DNA from 2 places in the Mycobacterium lehmannii genome. Region 2 is predicted to be linked to the other one. Evidence: riboswitches for the same ligand, from Rfam matches in the RefSeq annotation. Region 2 holds a riboswitch; the other holds the start of a gene.
The links. Region 2 has a riboswitch for cobalamin ahead of AU192_RS20050 (ABC transporter substrate-binding protein). Riboswitches for the same ligand answer to the same signal wherever they lie in the genome.
Positions count from the first base shown of each region.

Region 1: another riboswitch for cobalamin. It lies ahead of metE (5-methyltetrahydropteroyltriglutamate--homocysteine S-methyltransferase); the one in region 2 lies ahead of AU192_RS20050 (ABC transporter substrate-binding protein).

Region 1 covers NZ_LQIR01000011.1:3,088-14,341, forward strand. The annotation lists gene AU192_RS07455 (PepSY-associated TM helix domain-containing protein) at 1-1,165, shown strand, start outside; gene AU192_RS07460 (copper chaperone PCu(A)C) at 1,182-1,679, shown strand; gene AU192_RS07465 (Dyp-type peroxidase) at 1,672-2,883, shown strand; gene AU192_RS07470 (HpcH/HpaI aldolase/citrate lyase family protein) at 2,892-3,803, opposite strand; gene AU192_RS07475 (CaiB/BaiF CoA transferase family protein) at 3,820-5,004, opposite strand; gene AU192_RS07480 (LLM class flavin-dependent oxidoreductase) at 5,004-6,356, opposite strand; gene AU192_RS07485 (GntR family transcriptional regulator) at 6,425-7,069, shown strand; cobalamin riboswitch at 7,134-7,317, shown strand; gene metE (5-methyltetrahydropteroyltriglutamate--homocysteine S-methyltransferase) at 7,451-9,712, shown strand; gene AU192_RS07495 (DUF5313 domain-containing protein) at 9,742-10,158, opposite strand; gene AU192_RS07500 (MarR family winged helix-turn-helix transcriptional regulator) at 10,176-10,676, opposite strand; gene AU192_RS26110 (hypothetical protein) at 10,801-10,923, shown strand; gene AU192_RS07505 (SpoIIE family protein phosphatase) at 10,924-11,254, opposite strand, start outside.
Region 2 covers NZ_LQIR01000045.1:132,057-143,310, forward strand. The annotation lists gene AU192_RS20045 (FecCD family ABC transporter permease) at 1-736, opposite strand, end outside; gene AU192_RS20050 (ABC transporter substrate-binding protein) at 733-1,710, opposite strand; cobalamin riboswitch at 1,799-1,922, opposite strand; gene AU192_RS25210 (WhiB family transcriptional regulator) at 1,884-2,240, opposite strand; gene rpmG (50S ribosomal protein L33) at 2,240-2,404, opposite strand; gene rpmB (50S ribosomal protein L28) at 2,404-2,640, opposite strand; gene mrf (ribosome hibernation factor-recruiting GTPase MRF) at 2,704-3,885, shown strand; gene AU192_RS20070 (MBL fold metallo-hydrolase) at 3,947-4,867, shown strand; gene AU192_RS20075 (SLC13 family permease) at 4,858-6,096, shown strand; gene rlmB (23S rRNA (guanosine(2251)-2'-O)-methyltransferase RlmB) at 6,093-7,037, opposite strand; gene cysS (cysteine--tRNA ligase) at 7,038-8,447, opposite strand; gene ispF (2-C-methyl-D-erythritol 2,4-cyclodiphosphate synthase) at 8,467-8,946, opposite strand; gene carD (RNA polymerase-binding transcription factor CarD) at 8,952-9,440, opposite strand; gene AU192_RS20100 (copper chaperone PCu(A)C domain-containing protein) at 9,781-10,347, shown strand; gene radA (DNA repair protein RadA) at 10,423-11,254, shown strand, end outside.

The DNA of each region.
Region 1 (11,254 bases), on a different contig from region 2:
ATACCCCGAGGGGACGGTGGAGCAGATCGGCCCGCCCGTCGCGGCCGATGACACCACGCGCGTCGTGCTCGCGGTCGACGACGTTCCGCCCGACTACGCGAGAACGGTATTCGTCGACCCGTACAGCGGTGAGATCCGTGGCGCGCTGACCACCTACGGCCAGTGGCTGCCGGTGCGCGCGTGGTTCGACGAGCTGCACCGCAACCTGCATCTCGGGGCCGTGGGCCGCAACTACAGCGAGCTTGCGGCGAGCTGGTTGTGGGTGATCGCGCTGGCGGGTCTGGCGCTGTGGTATCTGCACCGCCGCGACACCAAGAAGCTGCGTCGCATCGCGCTTCCCGACCGAGACAAGACAGACCGTCGCCGCACCCTGTCCTGGCATGGCGCGGTGGGGGTTTGGATCATCGTTGCGCTGCTCGGGCTGTCGGTCACCGGCATCACCTGGTCGCGCTACGGCGGTGAGACGGTCAATCTGCTGCAGGAAAGGCTGAACACCACAGCGCCGTCGGTGGACACCGCACTCATGCAGCCGGCCGACACCCACGCGGGCCATGGGCATCACCACGGAGGAGCCGTCGTCGGCGGCGGTGACGCCGCACTGCACGGTGCGGACGCAGCGTTGAGCGCGGCCCGCGCCGCGGGCCTGTCCGGACCGATGTGGATGTACCCTCCGAGTGGCGACGGCCAGGGTTGGGAAGTCGCGGAGAACAAGCGCGACTGGCCCACCCGGTACGACGCGGTCTCGGTGGACCCCTCGTCCGGAGCGATCATCGACCGGGTGAACCAAGCCGAGTGGCCGCTGCTGGCCAAACTCACCAACTGGGCGATCGACGCGCACATGGGTGTGTTGTTCGGTGTCGTGAACCAGATCGTGTTGGTGCTCACCGCGATCGGGCTGATCACGATCATCGTCCGCGGTTACCTCATGTGGTGGCAACGCAGGCCGACAAGGGGTTCGGCGTGGGCGGCCGGACGGCCGCCGCTGCGCGGCGTCCTGCGTGGTTTGCACCCGGGGGTGATCGTGTTGCTCGTCGCCGGCGCTGTGGCGGTGGGCTGGGCGTTGCCGTTGTTCGGCCTCAGCCTCGCCGCATTCGTCGTCGTCGACCTCATCGTCGCAGCGGTCAAGAAGCGGGGCACCGGGAAGGAGGCGAAAGTCGATGTCTAACAGGATCTATCACGCACTGGTACTTGTCATCGCTGCGGCCGTCGTGGCGGCTTGCACGGCACACGGCCAACACGACGAAGGGCCGATGGCCTCCGAGGTAACGCTCGCCGACCAGTGGGCCAGCTCGGCCGAGACCGGTATGGCCGCGGTGTTCGGCACGCTCACCAACGTCGGGCACCACGACGCGCGCATCGTCTCGGGGCGCTCGGACGCGGCCGGACGGGTCGAGGTGCATGAGGTCTCCGCCGATGCGGGTGCCAGGACGATGCGCCCCAAGGACGGAGGCTTGGTGATCCCGGCCGGCGGCTCACACGCGTTGGTGCCGGGCGGTGACCACCTGATGCTGATGGACCTCAAACAGCCGCTGCTGCCTGGTTCTGAGGTAACGCTGACCGTCGAGTTCGAGGACGGTTCGACGCTGCCGATCACCGCGCAGGTGCGTGACTTCGCCGGTGCCAACGAGGATTATCAGCCGGCCACGGGTGGTTCCGCACCACACCATGACCATGGGTGACGGTGTGGCCGGTGGTCGGTTCCACCTCAACCGGCGTCGCCTTCTCGCGGGCGGCGCCGTCGCGGTGGCGGCCGGGGCGACGCTGTCCCACAGTGGGATCGCCCAATCCGCCGTCACTGCCGACGCCGTCGACCGGGCCGTCGAACCGTTTCACGGGCGGCATCAGGCCGGTGTCGCGACGTCCCCGCAGGCGCACGCGTTGTTCGTCGCACTCGACCTCAAAGCGCAGCCGCATCGCGGCCCGCGGGAGACGTTGGGCGCTGTGCTGAGGCTGTGGACCTCGGACGCCGAGCGATTGACTCAGGGCACTCCCGCGCTGGCTGACACCGAACCCGAACTGGCGCAACGGCCGGCCAGGCTCACCGTCACCGTCGGTGTCGGGCCGAGCCTGTTCGACCGGATCGGGCTCGGGAATCGGCGCCCACGGGCGGTCGCCGATCCGCCGGCCTTCGCCACCGACCGGCTCGAACCGCAGTGGTGCGGCGGTGAGCTCCTGCTGCAGATCTGTGCCGACGACCCGATCACCGTCGCTCACACCAGCCGAGTGCTGCTGAAGAACGTGCGCACCATGACCCGGCAGCGATGGCGGCAGAAGGGGTTTCGGCAAGCAGCGGGCTCGGCTGCGCACAGCATGCGAAATCTGATGGGCCAGGTCGACGGGACTGCCAACATCGTCGACGGGGCAGGTTTCGCTCGGTACGTCTGGGACGACGGTGACGATCAGCTGTGGTTCGCCGGGGGGACGACGCTGGTGTTGCGCCGCATCCGCGCGGAGATGGACACCTGGGACGAGCTCGACCGAACCAGCAAGGAACTCAGCGTCGGCCGTCGCCTCGACAGCGGCGCCCCGTTGACCGGGAGCCGGGAAGACGACGTTCCGGACTTCAACGCGGCCGAGGACGGCATACCAGTGATCCCGCCGAATGCGCATGTCGCGCTCGCCCGTCCGCACAGCGACGACGAACGATTTCTTCGCAGGCCCTACAACTATGACGATTCGCCGGCCGCCGGGCGTATCACGGACAGTGGGCTCATTTTCGCTGCGTACCAGCGTGATCCGGCCGTGCAGTTCACACCGGTGCAGCGGCGGCTCGCCGCGGCCGATGCGCTGAACGAGTGGATCACCACGATCGGGTCGGCGACGTTCGCGATCCTGCCGGGAGTCGAGCCGGGCGCCTACCTGGGCCAGACGCTGTTGTCCTAGGCGCCGGATCAGGATTTCGACGCGATCAACGCCGCACGGGCCAGCGTCTCTTCGGCCATCTTGACGTGCGCGGCGTCGACCAGCACACCTTCAACGCCCACCGCGCCGCGGCCGTTGTTCTCCGCTTCGCGGTATGCGGCGACGTTGCGTTCGGCCAGGGCGATCTGGTCGGGCGTCGGTGCGTACACGTCGTTGGCGATCGGCACCTGGTCGGGGTGAATGGCCCACTTGCCGGTGTAGCCCATCAGCGCCGACCGGCGCGCGTCGCGCTCGTATCCGGCGAGGTTGCCGAAGTCGGGGTAGGGCGAGTCGACCGCGTCGATGCCGGCGATGCGAGCGGCGACGATGACTTTGTTGCGGGCGTAGGCCCAGAAGTCGCCGACGTATTCGCCCAGCGGGTCGAAGTTGGTGTCCACCCGCGCGCCCTGCGACAGGGAGAAGTCACCGACCCCGAAGATGAGCGCGTCGAGACGGGAACTGGCCGTGGCGATGGCTTCGGCGTTGGCCAGGCCTTCGACCTCTTCGATCAGCACCTCCAGCCGAATCCGGTTGTCCAGACCCAGCTTCGACTCCAGCTGGGTCAGCAGCACGTCGACCCACCACACATCGCGGGCCGTACGCGCCTTCGGAATCACGACGGTGTCGAGGTTGCGGCCCGCATGGGTGACGACCTCGATCAGATCGTCGTGACACCACGGTGTGTCGAGGCCGTTGATGCGGATCGCGCGTGCTGTACTGCCCCAGTCGATCTCGTTGAGCGCCGTGATCGCCTTGGCGCGTGACTGCACCTTGAAGGCCGGTGGTACCGCATCCTCCAGATCGAGGAACACCAGGTCTGCACCGCTGCCGGCAGCCTTGTTGAACATGTGGTCGTTACTTGCGGGCAGCGCCAGTTCGGAACGCCGGAGCAGGTTGGTCATCGATGTTCTTTCGTGGTCAGAGCACGCCGTCGGCGCGCAGTTGTGCGATGTCAGACACGGACATGTCGAGCAGTTCGCCGTACACCTCGGCGTTGTGTTCACCCAGGCGCGGCCCGAGATGGCCGACTCGGCCGGGTGCTGACGAGAACCGCGGGACCGGTGCTTGCACGGTCATCGCCCCCAACTCCGCGTCGTCGACCGGAACGAACACCTCCCGATATCGAAGTTGTTCGTCGGCGATCAGATCGGTGATGTCGTAGACGGGTGCGGCCGCCACCTCCTGGGATTCGAACACCGCCATCGCCTCGGAAAGGGTTTTGGTGGCGACCCAGTCGGCGACCACCGCGTCGACTTCGCGGGCCCGGGCGAGGCGGCGTTGCGGATCCGAGAAGTCGGCGTCGGCGACCAGGTCGTCGCGACCGATGGCGCGGAAAACCCGCAGCGCCAACGCCGGTGAACTGCCTGACATCGCCAGCCACTTGCCGTCGGCGGTGCGGTAGGTGTTGCGCGGCGCGGAGATGTCCCACCGATTGCCGGCCCGTTCGGGCACCAACCCCAGCTGGTCGTAGCCGAGCAGCGTCTGTTCCAACAACCTGGCCAGCGGGTCGATCAGGTTGATGTCGATCAACTGGCCCGGCGCTCCGTGCACGTCGCGGTGGTAGAGCGCCATCATCACCGCGTACGCGGCGTTCAGAGACGCCACCCCGTCGGCGAGCATGAACGGCGGCAGCGTCGGCGGGCCGTCGGCCTCTCCGGTGATGTGGGCGAAACCGCTCATCGCCTCGCCGAGCGTGCCGAAGCCGGGGCGCTCGCTCTTCGGCCCGGTCAGCCCGTAGCCGGTGATGTGCAGCATCACGATCCGGTCGTTGACCGCGCGCAGGCTCTCGTAATCCAAGCCCCACTTCTGCAGGGTCTGTGGTCGGGTGTTGACGACGACGACGTCGGCCTGTTCGGCCAGGCGGCGGGCGATGGCCTGTCCGTCGGCGCAGCGCAGGTTCAAGGTGATGGATCTCTTGTTGCGCGACAAGGACTTCCACATGAGACCGACGCCGTTGCGCTGATGGCCCCAGGTGCGGATGGGGTCGCCGCATCTGGGGTCCTCGACCTTTATCACCTCGGCGCCGAACTCGCCGAGGTAGGTCGCCGCCAGTGGGGCCGCAGCCAGCGTCGCGAACTCGAGTACCCGCAGGCCGTCGAGCATCACGCCGGAACCCGGGCGGTTGGGCGCTGCAGCCCAAGGTGCCCACGCAGCGTCGAGGACTCGTACCGGGTGCGGAACAGGCCGCGGCGCTGCAACTGCGGAACGACCATGCGGACCACGTCTTCGAACGCGCCGGGTAAATGCGTTGCGGCCAGGACGAACCCGTCGCAGGCGTCACCGGTGAACCACTCGGCCATCTGGTCGGCGACCTGTTCACCGGTGCCGACGAATCGTGGTCCCTGCAGCAGAGTGGCGCGGTGGCCGGCGAGGTCGCGCACCGTGACGGTGTCACCGCCGATGTGATTGCGCAGGTTCTGTACGAGTCCGCGGATTCCGGAGACCGATGCGATCATCTCGTCGGTCACCGGGTCGTCGAGGTCGTGTCGGGCGAAGTCGTAGTTCATCAGCTCCGACAGCAGGGTTAGCGAGGCCATCGGGTGCACCAGATCGTTGAGGAACATCGCCTCGCGCTCTTTGGCGTGCGACTCCGTCTCGCCGACGACCGCATAAGCCATCGGGCAGATGCGCACCGCGTCAGGGTCGCGCCCAGCGGCGGCGATGCGCGCTTTCTGATCGGCGTAGTGTTCACGCGCCACCTCAAGGCCGGGGTCGCCGGTGAAGATCAATTCGGCCCAGCGCGAGGCGAATTCGCGTCCGCGGCCCGACGAGCCGGCCTGGATGATGACGGGACGTCCCTGCGGTGTTTTAGGGACGGTCAGCGGTCCGCGCGCGCGGAAGTACTGGCCGACGTGGCCCAGTTCGTGCACCTTCGCCGGATCCGCATATTGACCTGACGTCCGGTCGTGCAGCACCGCGTCGTCTTCCCACGTGTCCCACAAGCCGGTCACCACGTCCAGGAATTCGTCGGCGCGGTCGTACCGTTCGTCGTGGCCGAGGTGGCTGTCGACGCCGAAGTTCTGCGCCTCACTGTCGTTGACCGACGTCACCACGTTCCACGCGGCGCGGCCGCCGGACAGATGATCGAGCGTGGCGAACGTGCGCGCGACGTGGAACGGGGCGTAGTAGGTGGTCGAGTAGGTGGCGCCGAGCCCGATGTGCGACGTCGTATGGGCCAGCACGCCGAGCACGACACCAAGATCGAGCTTGACCGGGCGGGCGCCGTACCGCGCGGCCTCGGCCACCGACCCGCCGTAGATGCCCGGCATCGCGAGCCGATCGTCGAAGAACATCAGGTCGAAGCAGCCCTCTTCGAGTTGCCTGCCGATCTTGGCGTAGTAGCCGGCGTCGAGGTAGCCGTGCTCGGTGGCGGGGTGACGCCACGATCCGGCGTACACCGAGGTGCTGCCGGCTTGCATGAAGGCGACGAGCGCCATGTGGTCGGTCCGGGTCATGGTCCGAAAGTTAACATTTGATATATCAGATTTCAAATGTGGGATGTTTTGCCTGCTAGAGTCGGAACATGACCCGGTCAGTCGACATCTCCGGCACGGTGCGTGAACGCGCCGCCCGGGAGTTGCGGGACCGCATCCTCACCGGAGCGCTGCCTCCTGGCACCCGCGTCGACCTCGACGCGATCACCGAGGAGTTCTCGACAAGCCGTACGCCCGTGCGGGAAGCGTTGCTCGAACTGTCCTTTGAGGGCTTGGTGAAAGTGGCGCCGCGCAGCGGCATCACAGTCATCGGAATCAGTCCGCGCGATGTGCAGGACAGCTTCACCATCCTCGGTGTGCTCACCGGGCAGGCGGCCGCGTGGGCGGCCGAGCGGGTGGCCGCCGACGAGCTCGCACAGCTGCGGCAGCTGGCCGCCGATGTCGTCACGCGGTCGGGGGACGACACGATCGGCGAAGCGAACTGGCTGTTCCACCAGGCCATCCACCGTGCCGCCCACTCACCACGGTTGCTGACGCAGATCCGGCAGGCCGCGCGGGTGGTGCCCACGAATTTCCTCACCGTATTCCCCGAACATGAGAAGCACTCGCTGTCCGAGCACGAGGAGCTACTGGATGCGCTCGAGCGTCGTGATGCCGACGCCGCGCGGGACATCGCCGAACGTCATGTGTTGGAGGCAGGCAGGTCCCTGGCCGAGTGGCTGGCCCGGCGGTAGGGGTAGGCTGGTCGCGCAGCTGGTTTGCGGGCGAACCGATCTCGGATTCGAGGGAGGGCCGTCGGCATCGAGTGCCGCAGCCGATTCGGGTGCGGTGCGAGAGGGAACCCGGTGAGAATCCGGGACTGTCCCGCAGCGGTATGCAGGAACGACCGCCGTCAACAGCACTGGCCCCACGGGCTGGGAAGCGACGGCCATTAGGTGCACGACCATGTGCGAGCCTGCGAGTCCGAAGACCTGCCAGATGTACCGGGCGCGCCGCGTCCGGTGGTTCATCGCCTCGCGGAATGGGCTGTGGCCGAAGCGGGTTGCTCATGGCGTGACCGCTCGGCACGACACCCTCCGGCGATGAACATCCGCCGTACCGATGAGGACGTCGTCATGACCGCAACACCGTTCTATGCCACCATCCTCGGTTCCCCGCGCATCGGCCCGAACCGTGAACTCAAACGAGCCGTCGAGAAGTACTGGGCCGGCACCGTCGGACGCGACGAACTCGAGTCCGTCGCCGCCGAACTGCGCCGCGACACCTGGGAGGCGCTCGTCGCCGCGGGGCTGGATTCCGTTCCGGTGAACACGTTCTCCTACTACGACCAGGTGCTCGACACCGCCGCCATGGTGGGTGCGTTGCCCCCGCGAGTCGCGGACGTGTCCGATGAACTGGACCGCTATTTCGCTGCCGCGCGTGGCAACGACGACATCGCTCCCCTGGAGATGACGAAGTGGTTCGACACCAACTACCACTACATCGTGCCCGAACTCGCTCCGGACACGCATTTCGCGCTGAACCCGGCCAAGATTCTCGGTGAACTCGAAGAAGCTCGCGCGCAGGGTATTCCGACCCGCCCTGTCGTCATCGGGCCGATCACTTTCCTTGCCTTGAGCAAGGCGGTGCACAGCGCGGGCCCCCCGATCGACCGGCTCGCCGACTTGACCGTGGTATACGGGGAGCTGCTGGCACTTCTCGCTGAGCGGGGCGTGGAGTGGGTGCAGATCGACGAACCCGTTCTGGTGACCGACTTCGTCGACACCGCAGCCGAACTCGCGGAGCGCACCTACGCACAGCTCGGTCGGCTGACGAATCGGCCGGCGATCTTGGTGGCCACCTACTTCGGCGAGCTCTCGGATGCCTTGCCCGCGCTGGCGCGAACGCCGGTCGAAGCGATCGGTGTCGACCTCGTCGCGGGCGGGGTGTCCGCGGTCGCCGCGGTGCCCGAACTGGCCGACAAACTCCTCGTCGCCGGCGTCGTGGACGGCCGCAACATCTGGCGCACCGACCTGGAATCGGCTCTCGGCACCCTGACTACACTGCGGGGGTCGGCGCGGCACGTCGCGGTTTCGACGTCGTGCTCGACGCTGCACGTTCCGTACACGCTCGATGCGGAGCCCTCTATCGACAGCGCCTTGCGCAGCTGGTTGGCCTTCGGCTTCGAAAAAGTGACCGAGGTCGTGGCGCTCGCCCGCGGCTTGAAGAGCGGACGCGAGGCGATCGACGGTGAGATCGCGGCGTCTAACGCGGCCATCGCGTCGCGGCGCGCCGATCCCCGGTTGAACAACGACGATGTGCGAGAGCGGATCTCGGCCATCACCGCCTCCGGCACCGAACGCGGTCCCGCCGACCGGCGCCGCGCAGCGCAGCAGGCGCGGCTGAACCTGCCCGTCCTGCCCACGACGACCATCGGGTCGTACCCGCAGACATCGGCGATCCGCCTGGCCCGAGCGGACCTGCGCGCGGGCAAGATCGACGCCGCCGAATACAAGCGCCGGATGCAGGCCGAGATCGCCGCCGTAATCCGGTTGCAAGAGGAGATCGGCCTGGACGTGCTGGTGCACGGCGAGCCCGAGCGCAACGACATGGTGCAGTACTTCGCCGAGCAGCTCGACGGATTCTTCGCCACACAGAACGGCTGGGTGCAGTCCTACGGCAGCCGGTGCGTTCGCCCGCCGATCCTGTACGGCGACGTCAGTCGACCCGAACCGATGACGGTCGAATGGATCACCTATGCGCAGTCACTGACCGACAAGCCGGTCAAGGGCATGCTGACCGGGCCCGTGACGATCCTGGCGTGGTCGTTCGTGCGCGACGACCAGCCGTTGGCCCAGACGGCGGCCCAAGTGGCGCTGGCGATTCGCGAGGAGACCATCGATCTGCAGAAGGCGGGTATCGCGATCATCCAGGTCGACGAGCCCGCGCTTCGCGAACTGCTGCCTCTGCGCTCCAAGGACAAGGATGCCTATCTGCGCTGGGCGGTCGACGCATTCCGGTTGTCGACATCGGGTGTCGATGACTCGACACAGATCCACACGCACCTGTGCTACTCGGAGTTCGGCGAGGTGATCGGCGCAATCGCCGATCTCGATGCCGATGTGACGTCCCTCGAGGCGGCGCGTTCGCACATGGAGGTGCTCGGCGACCTCAACGCGGCCGGGTTCGCCAACAGCGTCGGCCCCGGCGTGTACGACATCCACTCGCCACGGGTACCCGCCGTCGGCGAGATGGCCTCTTCGTTACGAGAAGCGTTGAACTCCGTTCCTGCCGAGCGTCTTTGGGTGAACCCGGACTGCGGTCTGAAGACGCGCAGGACCGACGAGGTAACCGCCTCGTTGCGCAACCTGGTCGCCGCGGCGAACGAGGTTCGGTGACTGCACGCGCAGCCGACGACTCCGCGTGGCTAGAAGGGGCTGCTGTTCTGCTGCCAGCGAGCCTCTTCGGGGCGTGGGCCGAAGCGGCGGATGTAGTCCTCGTGCATCCGCGCATCCTTCTTGCGCTTGATCTCGTCGACCAGGTTCTGGTCCAGTCCGTGCTGGGCGAGGCGGTGCCGACGCCAGATCTTGTTGAGCGCGAGCGCCATGAGGATCGCCCAAATGTAGATCGGCGCAGTCATTTCCAGGTGTACGTACAGCGACGCCGGAAGCAACCAGAACGGGGCCAGCACGAACAGAGGTGGAATCGCCATCCGGATCATGTGGCGGCGCAGCGCGCCAGGACCGGCCAGGTCGCGCGCCACCCACTCGCGCATGGAGTCCGGAAGCCGGCGTCCATACGAATAGGTGATGTATTGGACGATGTTGGGGCGGGCGGCAGGCACGAATCCTCCTTGAGTGGTCAGTTGTCGAGTGCGCCCGCGGCGAGGGCCGCGGTGTTCACACGGTTCAAGACGTTGCGAAGCGTTTCGAGTTCGTCGAGGTCCACACCCAGGCGCTCGACGACGGCAGGCGGTATCTGGAGCGCACGGCGTCGCAACCGCACACCTTCCTTGGTGAGCCGCACGTCCGTGGCCCGTTCGTCGACGGCGCTGCGTGCCCTGGTGATGAAGCCGAGCGACTCGAGGCGTTTGAGCATCGGGGACAGTGTCGCCGAGTCGAGTTGCAAAGCGCTCGCGATGTCCTTGACCGACAGCGGTTTTGTGGGCGGCTCTGCGGCCTCTGAGGTCTTGTAGTGGTCCCACAGCGCCAGCATGACGAGGTACTGGGGGTGGGTGAGGCCGAGCGGTTCGAGCAGCGGCCGGTATATCGCCAGCACGGCTCGGTTCGTGACCGCTAGCGCGAAGCAGACTTGCTGCTCGAGCGCGAGCGGGTCGACCCGCGCCGGAGTTGATGTGGACACAACTCCATCGTGGCCAAATAGTTTGTGTCCTAGCAATGTACTTCTGGTCACACGGGGTTTTGTCCGGGGGCGGGCGGTCGATCCCTGTCGGATGTCAACGCCGAATGACCCACCCGCTACTCCGATGGACGCCACCAAGGCGACCGAGGAACAACGTGCATTGCAGGACGACCTGGACCACCGCGACGACGAACCGGAGGCCCCCGGTGGACATCAGGACCGCCACGACGTCGCCGACGAGACCTGACTAGGCGTTCGCCGGCACCCCTAGCGCGAGCACCGCGGCGTCGTCCTTGACTCCGGGCCCGAAGCTGGTGAGCAGGTCCTTCAACGCGTTGACGATGGTGTCGGCGGTGGCGGGTGCGCGGGCGTCGACGAACGCGAGCAGGGCACCCTCGTCGTCGTAGCGCTGATGGCCGATTCCGGTGCTCGCCTCGGTCAGACCGTCGGTGTAGAGCACCAAGGTGTCCCCGGGCACCAAGTGAAATCTGTGAGCGACGAACCGCGCGTCATCGGTGATCCCGGCGGCATGGCCACCGACGGTGTCGGCGTAATGGGCCGATCCGTCGGCGCGGAGA
Region 2 (11,254 bases):
CGCTGTACAGCAGATTCAGCGGCCGAGTGACGGCGAGCAGCACAGCGATACCGATAGCAACGGCCACAGCCGGGATCCACACTGTCGACCAGGCGGCCCCACCGAGGCCGCCGAGCATCCAGCGCACCGCGGACTGGGCCTTGTGCGGATCGTCAGAGGTGACGATCAGCAGACTGGCGACGGCCGACAGCACCTCCGCGACCGCGACACCGGCGAGTATCAGTCGCAGCGTGGTCATCCGTCCGCCCGTACGAGCGAGAAAGTAGACGGCGACCAACGCGATCAACGCTCCGAGAAACGCCGCCAGCGGCAGCACGAACAAGCCGAGCCCTGCGCCGGCCACCAGCACCGCGACCGCACCCACCGACGCACCCGACGACACACCCAAGAGCATCGGGTCGGCCAACGGGTTGCGCACGACGGCCTGCAGCACCATCCCGCAGCACGCCAGGCCGGCCCCGATGACCGCCGCCAGCGCAACACGGGGAAGCCGCGCGTCGAGCACGATCGAGGCACGCACCGGCGGCCATGTCGGGTCGACCAACATCGGATTGAGCTGGTGGAGCAGGATCTGCCACACCTGCCCGGGCGGAAGGGCCACCGACCCGATGGTGACCCCTGCGGTCGCGCACACCAGAAGCAGTCCCGCGAGCATGGTCAGCACGAGGCCGTACGGAACGCGTTGCGGACCCGGGGTGACGGACCGTACCGGCTTGTCCAGGGCGGCGGTCGTCATCCGGATGGCTCCGGATGCAACTGCTCAGCAAGCGATTTGACCGCGCGCCCGACACGCACGCCTGCGGTGATCTCGGACAGCGGCAACACCGCGAAGCGTTGGTCGCGGACGGCAGGTACCCGCTGCAGCAGCGGATTGTCCAGCAGGAACCGCTTCTTCTGCTCGACCGATTGGTCGCCGTAATCGTAGATCAGGATGACCTCGGGCGCCCGTTCGGCGAACTGTTCGAACGAGACGTCGGCCCACACCTTCGGTACGTCGGCGAACAGGTTGCGCCCGCCCGCGGATTCGATGATCTGGTTGCCGATGCCCTGCCCGCCGGAGGTGAACACGGTGGTCTCACCGCTGTCGTAGACAGCCACCTCGACCGGTGCCAGGTCGCGCACGCGCCTGCGGGTGTCCTGCAGAATCCGCTGCTGGCGTTCGACCACCCACTCGGCTCGGTCGGTGACACCGAATATCCGTCCGATGGTGCGTATTTCGTCGTCCACCGCAGATAACGTCATCGGCTCAGAAGAGCAGTTCTCGGGATTGAGGTGGGTGTCGATGCCGACATCACGCAACCGCTCGCGCCCGCGCCCCTCCTTCTCGTCGAATGCGCTTTCCCAACCGCCGTAGACGAAGTCGGGTTCAGCGGCAAGCAGTGTCTCGTACGACGGATATTCTTCGGCGATCACCGGTATGGCCTCATAGGCGTCGCGGTATTCGGGCAGCACCTGATCGTCGAGGAATGCGGTGCCCACCATGGACTTCTGAAGTTCCAGCGCCAACATCGTCTCGCCCGAGTGCTGGTTCAAGGCCACGGCCCGGCGCGGTGGGCGGTCGTAGGTCGTGGTGACGCCGCAGTTGGTGACGCTCACCGGGAATCCCGCCACGGCTTCGGCAGCGGTGGCGCCGGTCGGCGGGGTCGCCGTGCCGCACGCCGTGAGCAGCAGCGCCGAGATCACCGCCGCCGCAAGATGTCGACGCGCCATATGCCGTGCCTTCCGTCGTGCGCGGATGCCACGGGAAGCGCTCTCGGTACGCCGAGGTCAGCCTCACCGGGGAAATCCGCCCCAGCCTTATGAGGAGGCGACCGCGGTGAGTATCTGGCTCCCAGCAAGATCGCAAAGACCTCGCCGGTCACAGTGGCGGGACCGCGCCGGATTCACACCGGCTTCCTCGAGTCGCGATCGCCTGTCGGGCACGATCCTGCCACACGGGCGTCAGTGGGCGCTCGTCCCGACGGCTCGGCCGGCTCGGTGAGCCGCTGTCGTTCTGTTGGCGTCGTTGCGCCCCAGATGCCCCATGGCTCCACGGCTGTGAGTGCATACCGCAGGCAGTCGGGCTGCACGGGACACGGCCGACAAACTCTTTTCGCCTGTTCTTCGCGTGCTACTCGACGTTGTCCGCGCTCCCCTTCGGCCGCGAAGAAGATCTCTGTCGGCAGCCCACGGCACCGTGCGTGCAACAGCCACTGCCGATCGTCTGCGGGGCTGTGCGGAGGACGAGGACAGGCCACCATCAGCGTTCCTCTCGGAAGTCGACGTGGCGGCGGACGATGGGGTCATACTTGCGCAGCACTAATCGATCCGGGTCGTTGCGCCGATTCTTGCGTGTGACATAGGTGTAGCCCGTACCGGCCGTCGAACGCAGTTTCACGGTGGGCCTGATATCGGTGCGCGCCATCAGATCTTCTGCCCCTCTTTTCGCAACCGCGCCACGACGGCCTCGATGCCGTCTCGGTCGATGACCTTGATGCCCTTCGCGCTCACCCGCAGTTTGATCCGGCGCGATTCGGACGGCAGGTAATACGTCTTCGTCTGGATATTGGGGTTCCAGCGACGACGCGTGCGTCGGTGCGAGTGCGATACCGAGTTGCCGAAACTTGGTGCTCGGCCGGTGACCTGACAGTGCGCGGACATATTCCTCCTTCGGCGGTAACCTAACGTTAATGAAAATCATTTTCAACTGAGGAAGGGGTTGCTGTGCGCACTCCACTGGTGCTGATCTGCGGGCAAGGCGACACAGAAGGCGTCGCCACCGTGCTGGCCCGGGCGACCGGCACGGTGGTCGTCAGACATGGATACGACGGTCAAGTCGTGGTGCGTACCGTCACGACGTCTTCGGGCACCACGGCTTGGCCGATCGAGTTGGTCCGCGGATGCGTGACCTGCACCGTGCGCGAGGACCTGCTGGTGCTACTGCGACGACTACACCGCCGCGGTGATGTCAATCGCATTGCGGTGCAACTCATGCCATGGCTCGAGCCCGAACCGGTGTGCTGGGCAATCAACAACGTGCGGGTGCACGTGGGTCCTGGCTACATCGACGGACCAGCGGCTCGTGACGTGCGCATCGAGGCGGTGGTGACCTGCGTCGACTCTGCCGTGTGGCTGTCTAAGGCGACCGGCGACCACGACCTCGACGACGGACGGACCGTGGCGCAGGTGGCTGTCGGGCAGGCTGAGTTCGCCGACACGCTCGTAGTCGACCAAGCTCATGGGCAGACGCTGAAAGTGCTGCGACGGTTGGCACCTCGTGCGCGCCTGACGGTCGGTTCCGAACGCATCGAGACGGCGCTGGCCAACCTCGAGCCTGACAGCAGGCGCGGACGCAGCGACCACCCGCACGACCCGCTGCTCGCCGGACAGCCGTCACTGGATGCCGACGGCGAAGTCGGGTTGTTGCTTTTCTCCGCCCGTCGGCCATTTCATCCCCAGCGACTGCACGACGCGCTGGAGGTGCTTCTCGACGGCGTGGTGCGCACGAGGGGACGGCTGTGGTTGGCCAACCGGTTCGACGATGTCATGTGGCTCGAATCAGCCGGCGGAGGTATGCGGTTCGAATATGCCGGTCGATGGCTGGCCGCCATGAGCGATACCGAACGGACCTACGCAGACCCGCAACGTGTTGTGCTCGCTGCCGCCGACTGGGACGACCGACTCGGCGACCGTCACGTTTCGATCACCGTATTGGTGCGCGGAGCGGAACCAGAGGACATCGTCGGCGCGTTGCGCGCAGCACTGCTGACCGACGAGGAATGGACGCGCCCAAACGAATGGTCCGCATACGCAGACCCTTTCGGCGACTGGCACGAGGATCCGTGTGACGACAGGGCCGAACATGCCGGCGAAATCAGCAGCAGGCACGAAGGGGAGGACCGGTGAAGGACGCGGTCGACAGTCACGATCGAGCGCACCATCGCGTGGGCCACTTAGAGTTGGCGCTATGCGTCTCAAGCTCGGCAGGCCGAACCTGGCGGATTACGAGCGCTATTTCGACGTCCCGCCGGCGGGTGCGGATACGCCGCTGACGATCACCTGGGCGGGCGTCACGACGCTGCTGATCGACGACGGCGAATCGGCGCTGCTGACCGACGGCTTCTTCTCACGCCCGAGCCTGGCCGAAGTCGGGCTGCGGCAGCTGTCACCGGCGGAACCGCGCATCGACGGCTGCCTCACCCGCCTGCGGATCGACCGGCTGGAGGCCGTCCTTCCCGTACACACCCACTACGACCACGCGATGGACAGTGCGGCTGTCGCCGAGCGGACCGGCGCGCGACTTGTCGGCGGCCTATCCGCCGCCCACGTGGGCCGCGGCCACCGGCTGCCCGAGGACCGCATCGTGGTGGTCAGTCCCGGCGACCCCGTCGCGCTGGGCGCTTACGAGGTCACGCTCATCGAGGGGGATCACTGCCCGCCCGACCGGTTTCCGGGTGTCATCACTGGTCCGGTCGTGCCGCCGGTCAGGGTGTCGGCGTACCGGTGCGGTGAGGCGTGGTCCACGCTGGTTCGTCACCGTCCGTCGGATCGTCGTCTGCTGATCGTCGGCAGTGCGGGATTCGTTGCCGGCGCACTGGCCGGACACCGCGCCGATGTCGTGTACCTCGGAGTCGGCCAGCTCGGACTGCAGCCGGAGCGCTACCTGCGTGATTACTGGCGCGAAAGCGTGCGGACCGTGGGCGCGCGCCGCGTGGTGCTCATCCACTGGGATGACTTCTTCCGTCCCCTGCACGAACCACTGCGCGCGCTTCCCTACGCAGCCGACGACCTCGACGTCTCGATGCGGGTGTTGTCGCGGCTGGCCTACGACGATGGCGTCGCATTGCACCTGCCCACGCTGTGGCAGCCTGCCGATCCGTGGATCTGATCCTGGCGGTGGCCGCCCTGGCGGTCATACTGGGTTTCGCGGTGGCCCGCCCGCACAAGTGGCCGGAAGCCGTCGTGGCGGTACCCGTGGCCGCGCTGCTGATCGGCGCCGGCATCATCTCGCTGGACGAGGCCGCCGCGGAGGTCGGTCGCCTGGTGCCGGTGGTGGGCTTTTTGGCGGTCGTTCTGGTGTTGGCGCGGCTGTGCGCCGACGAGGGAGTGTTCCGCGCAGCGGGTGCGGCGTTGGCGCGTGCCGCCGACGGCAGCCAGAACCGCTTGCTGGCAGGGGTGTTCGCGATCGCCGCGGCGACGACGGCGGTCCTGAGCCTGGATGCCACCGTGCTGTTGCTGACCCCCGTCGTGCTTGCCACTGCTCGCATGCTGTCGGTGCCGGCCACCCCGCATGCCTATGCGACCGCGCACCTGGCCAACAGCGCGTCGCTGCTGATACCGGTGTCGAACCTGACCAATCTGCTGGCGTTCACCGCGGCGGGCATTACCTTCCTGCACTTCGCCGCGCTCATGACACTGCCCTGGCTGTTGGCCATCGTCGTCGAATTCGTCGTGCTGCGTTGGCTTTTCAGGAAGCAGCTCTCGATCGCGCCCCGGCCGGTGCCCGACGATACGGTGCACGTCCCCGTGTTTCCCCTTGTCGTACTGGGCTTGACGCTGGCCGGATTCGTCGTCACCTCGATGCTCGGAGTCTCGCCGGCCTGGGCGGCACTCGGCGGAGTCGTCGTGCTCGGTGGGTGGAGCCTGACGCGACGCCACACGACCGTCGCCCGGATGGCAGCCGCAGCCGATGTGCCGTTTCTGCTTTTCGTGCTGTGCCTCGGCATCGTGGTCGACGCCGTCATGGTCAACGGTCTCGACAACGCGATGCGCGGCCTGCTGCCCAGCGGTCACGGACTGCTCGCGCTGCTTGGGATCGCGGCCGTCGCGGCGCTGCTGTCGAACGTCGTCAACAACCTGCCCGCGGTGCTGGTGCTGCTGCCGCTGGTGTCGGCATCGGGACCGGGCGCCGTGCTGGCGGTGTTGATCGGAGTGAACATCGGACCGAACCTCACCTACGTCGGCTCGCTGGCCAACTTGCTCTGGCGTAGCGTCGTACGCCGCGAAATGACAACCACCGCAGGTGAGTTCAGCCGCATCGGACTGTGCACAGTACCCGCCACGCTGGTGGCCGCGGTCGCCGGCCTGTGGGTGGCGCTGCGGTTGTTCGGCCTCTAGCCTCGGCGCTGACGGGCGATCTCGGCGAGCACGACGCCCGCGGCCACCGAGGCGTTCAACGACTCTGTGGGGCCGGCCATCGGGATCGAGACCACGGCGTCGCAGGTCTCCCGCACCAGGCGCGAAAGCCCCTTACCCTCGGAGCCGACCACGACGACGATCGGTCCCGAACCGTCAAGTTCGTCGACCGTGATGTCGCCATCGGCGTCCAAGCCGACGATCTGCAGGCCCTCGTCGGCCCAGTTCTTCAGTGTGCGGGTGAGATTCGTGGCCCGCGCGACCGGAAGCCGCGCGGCGGCACCCGCACTGGTACGCCACGCGACCGCGGTCACAGAGGCCGACCGGCGCTGCGGGATCAGGACGCCATGACCGCCGAACGCGGCGACCGAACGCACGATCGCACCGAGGTTGCGCGGGTCGGAGATGTTATCCAATGCGACCAGCAGCGCCGAGGCGCCGTCGGCCGTCACGGCTGCGAGCAGATCGTCTGGATGCGCGTACGAGTACGGCGGAACCTGAAGCGCCACACCCTGATGCAGACCGTTGGCGGCGATGCGGTCGAGGTCGTGGCGCGGGACCTCGAGGATCGAGATTCCCGCGTCCGCGGCGATCTGCACTGACTCGGTCAACCGCTCGTCGGCGTCCGCACCCAGCGCGACGTACAGCGCCGTCGCGGGCACCCCTGCGCGCAGACACTCCAGGACCGGATTGCGTCCCAGCACCACCTCGGTGTCGTCGGTTTTCTTGCCCTGCCGACGCGGCTGGGATTTCGCGGCCTTGGCCGCCCGCTTCGCCGCCGGATGGTGCGGACGCATATGCGCGGGCGGAGTGGCGCCGCGGCCTTCCAGACCGCGCCGCCTAACGCCGCCGGACCCGACCGTCGGGCCCTTCTTCGTTCCCGGCTTGCGTACCGCGCCTCTGCGCTTGGAGTTTCCGGCCATCTACTTCGTGTGCCCGTCGAGCAGCGTCCACTGCGGACCATCGCCGGTGTCGGTGACCTCGATCCCGGCTTCCTTGAGGCGATCACGGATCGCGTCGGCCTCGGCCCAGTCCCGCCGCGCCCGTGCGTCCTCGCGCCGTTCGACCTCAGCGCGCACCAACACATCGACCGCGGCCAGTGCGGCCGACGTCTCGTCTTTGGATTCCCAGCGCTCGTCGAGCGGGTCCGCGCCGAGGATGCCCATCATCGCGCGGATCGACATCGCCTGCGTCAGGGCCGTTTCGTGGTCACCGGCGTCCAGCGCGCGATTGCCCTCGGCACGCGCGGCGTGCACCTCGGCCAGCGCAATCGGAACGGACAGGTCGTCGTCGAGCGCCTCGGCGAACTTCGGTGTCCACTCGCCGGGCACGACGGCGCCCACCCGGTTGCGCACGCGATGCAGGAAGTCCTCGATACCGCTGTAGGCCCGCGCCGCGTCCTGCAGCGCCGTCTCCGAGAACTCCAGCATCGACCGGTAGTGCGCGCTGCCCAGGTAATAGCGCAACTCCGCGGCCCGGACACGTTGCAGCACAGCGGGAATCGCGAGCACGTTGCCCAACGACTTGCTCATCTTCTCGCCGCCCATGGTCACCCAGCCGTTGTGCAGCCAGTACCTGGCGAACGGGTCGCCCGCCGCCTCCGCCTGCGCGATCTCGTTCTCGTGATGAGGGAACACCAGGTCCATGCCGCCGGCGTGGATGTCGAACTCCGCGCCGAGATACGCCTGGCACATCGCGACGCATTCGGTGTGCCAGCCCGGTCTTCCGCGGCCCCATGGCGTCGGCCAGGACGGTTCACCGGGTTTGGCGCCCTTCCACAAGGTGAAATCGCGTTCGTCGCGCTTGCCGGTCGCTACGCCCTCACCCTGGTGCACATCGTCGATCTTGTGACCGGACAGCTTGCCGTAGCCCGGCTGGCTGAGCACGTCGAAGTAGACGTCACCGTTACCGACATACGCGTGGTCCCGCTCGATCAGCCGCTCGATCAGTTCGATCATCTGGGTGATGTGGCCGGTGGCGCGGGGTTCGGCCGACGGCGGCATCACCCCGAGCGCGTCATAGGCGGCCGAGAACGCGCGTTCATAGGTGGCGGCCCACTCCCACCACGGCCGTCCCGCATCGGCGGCCTTGTTGAGGATCTTGTCGTCGATGTCGGTGACGTTGCGGATGAAGGCGACGTCGTAGCCCTTGGCCATCAGCCAGCGCCGAAGCACGTCGAATGCGACTCCGCTTCGCACGTGCCCGATGTGGGGCAGACCCTGAACTGTGGCTCCGCAGAGGTAGACCGAGGCGTGCCCGGTGCGCACGGGAACGAAGTCGCGGACGGCACCGCTCATGGTGTCGTACAGCCGCAGGTTATCCGCTCCGCTCACGACGGGCCAGCTTACAAGGCTAATCGCCCTCAACCACCAACGCGGTCGCGATCGCCGCGAGACCCTCACCACGACCGGTCAGGCCCAGGCCGTCGGTGGTGGTCGCACTGACGGACACGGGGGCGTCGAGCAGTTCGGACAGGAGCTTCTGCGCCTCGGCGCGGCGCGGACCGACCTTCGGCCGGTTACCGATCACCTGCACTGCCGCGTTGATGATTCGAAAGCCCTGATCGGTGACTAGCCAATGGACGTGCCGAAGCATGTCGGCGCCGCCGGCGCCGCGCCACTCGTCGCGACCGGTGCCGAAGACCTCGCCGAGGTCGCCGAGACCGGCCGCGGAAAGCAGCGCGTCGCAGAGCGCGTGCGCCGCGACATCACCGTCGGAATGGCCTTCGCAGCCGTCTGCCCCGTCGAACAGCAGGCACAGCAGCCAACACGGCCGCCCCGCCTGGATGGGGTGTACGTCGGTGCCGAGCCCGACCCTTGGCAGGCTCGTCATCGGCTTCAGGAAGCGGCGGCGAGTGCCTCGTCGAGGATGGTCGCGGCCTTCTCGTCATCGGTGTTCTCGGCGAGAGCAAGCTCGCCCACCAGGATCTGTCGCGCCTTGGCCAGCATCCGCTTCTCACCCGCCGACAGGCCACGCTCCTGATCGCGTCGCCACAAGTCGCGGACCACTTCGGCGACCTTGTTCACGTCACCCGAGGCCAACTTCTCGAGGTTGGCCTTGTACCGCCGCGACCAGTTGGTCGGTTCCTCGGTATGGGGGGCACGGAGCACCTGGAAAACCTTGTCCAGGCCCTCCTGTCCGACGACGTCGCGCACCCCGACATACTCTGCGTTCTCGGCTGGCACTCGAACCGTGAGGTCCCCCTGAGCGACCTTCAAGACGAGGTATTCCTTCTGTTCGCCTTTGATGGTCCGGGTTTCGATCGCCTCAATCAACGCAGCACCGTGGTGGGGATAAACAACGGTGTCTCCGACCTTGAAAATCATCAGTTTCGAGCCCCTTTCACACCTCAATGCTAGCACGGTGCCCAGACAGGGGTGGACCAACGGTGCAGGTCAGGGGCACCTCGGGTGAACGTTAGGGGTTGACACGCCGACGAATACGTGCATGGCTCAGGGGTCCTCGAGACGTCCATCCAGTAGCTGGGGCAGGGCATCGCGCATGGGGCAGTGGCACTTCCGGTGCCACTTTCGCGGCGCCGCCCGCGGATTCCCGACGACGTGCCGGACCTCAGCTACCGCCGCCCGCACGCACCTACTACTCTGCATAGTCGAATCCCGCGACCGACCGGATCGGTCGCTTCGACGGGCCGAGCAGGAGGCAAGAGTGGACCGCTTCAAACTGGCCGCCTGCGGGTTGGCTGCTGCCTTTGTCGTGGGCGGGGCGCTCGTCGGCTGCAGTTCGGGACAGGTCTCCCAGATGACCACGCAGGAGCCGGCCGTCAACGGCACCAGCGCGAACCTCGGCGAGATCGCGTTGCGCAACGTTCACCTGCGGGCCGAGCAAGTGACCGACTTCGTCCGGCCGGGCAAAGAGGTCGAGCTGATCTTCGTGGCGGCCAACACCTCGCCTGAAGAGGCCGACAAGTTGGAGTCGGTCACTTCCGAGGTCGGCACCGTGACCCTGACCGGTGACACCACTGTGCCCGCGGGCGGGATGCTCACGGTTGGCGCACCGGACGGGCAGATCACCCCATTGGAGAGCGTCGAGGCCGCAGAAGCCGCCGAAGCCATGGTCACCTTGAGCAAGCCGATCACCAACGGCCTGCTCTACGACTTCACGTTCAAGTTCCAGAAGGCAGGCGAGGCGACCGTGCGGGTGCCGATCTCCGCCGGTGAGGCGCCGCGTCGAGGCGAAGCCGCCGAAGCGGGCGGACACGGCGGCGGGCACTGAGCGAAGTCCGCGACACGACCGCTCGGCGCTGAGTTTCTGTCGCTGTCTGTCGGAGGCGACGGCTACCGTCAACGCGTGGCCAAAAGTGGCGCCAAAGCGCGCTCGCAGTACCGCTGCTCGGAGTGCCACCACGTAACCCTCAAATGGGTCGGCCGCTGCCCCGAATGCGGCACCTGGGGCACCGTCGACGAGGTGGCCGTGTTGTCCGCGGTGGCCGGAGCCGGAGCGCGACGTTCAGTCGCCCCCTCCTCAGCGGCCGTGCCGATCAGCTCGATCGATCCCGGGCGCACCCGTCACTGCCACACCGGTGTCACCGAGTTGGACCGAGTGCTCGGCGGCGGCCTGGTGCCCGGATCGGTGACGCTGCTCGCCGGTGATCCCGGCGTGGGCAAGTCGACGCTGTTGTTGGAGGTCGCGCACCGGTGGGCGGCGGCGGGGAAACGGGCGCTGTACCTCTCGGGTGAGGAGTCGGCAGGCCAGATCCGGATGCGGGCGGAACGCACGCGCTGCACTCACGACGAGGTGTACCTGGCCGCGGAGTCGGATCTGGGCACAGCACTTGCACACATCGACGAGGTGCAGCCCAGCCTGGTGGTGGTCGACTCGGTGCAAACCATGTCCACCACCGAGGCGGACGGCGTCACCGGCGGCGTCACCCAGGTACGCGCGGTGACCACCGCTTTGACGATGGCGGCCAAGACATCCGGCGTCGCGCTGATCCTCGTCGGCCACGTGACCAAGGACGGTGCGATCGCCGGGCCGCGCTCGCTCGAACATCTCGTCGACGTCGTGCTGCACTTCGAGGGCGACCGCGCATCGTCGCTTCGGATGGTCCGCGGCATCAAGAACCGCTTCGGCGCCGCGGACGAAGTCGGCTGTTTCCTTCTGCACGACAACGGGATCGAAG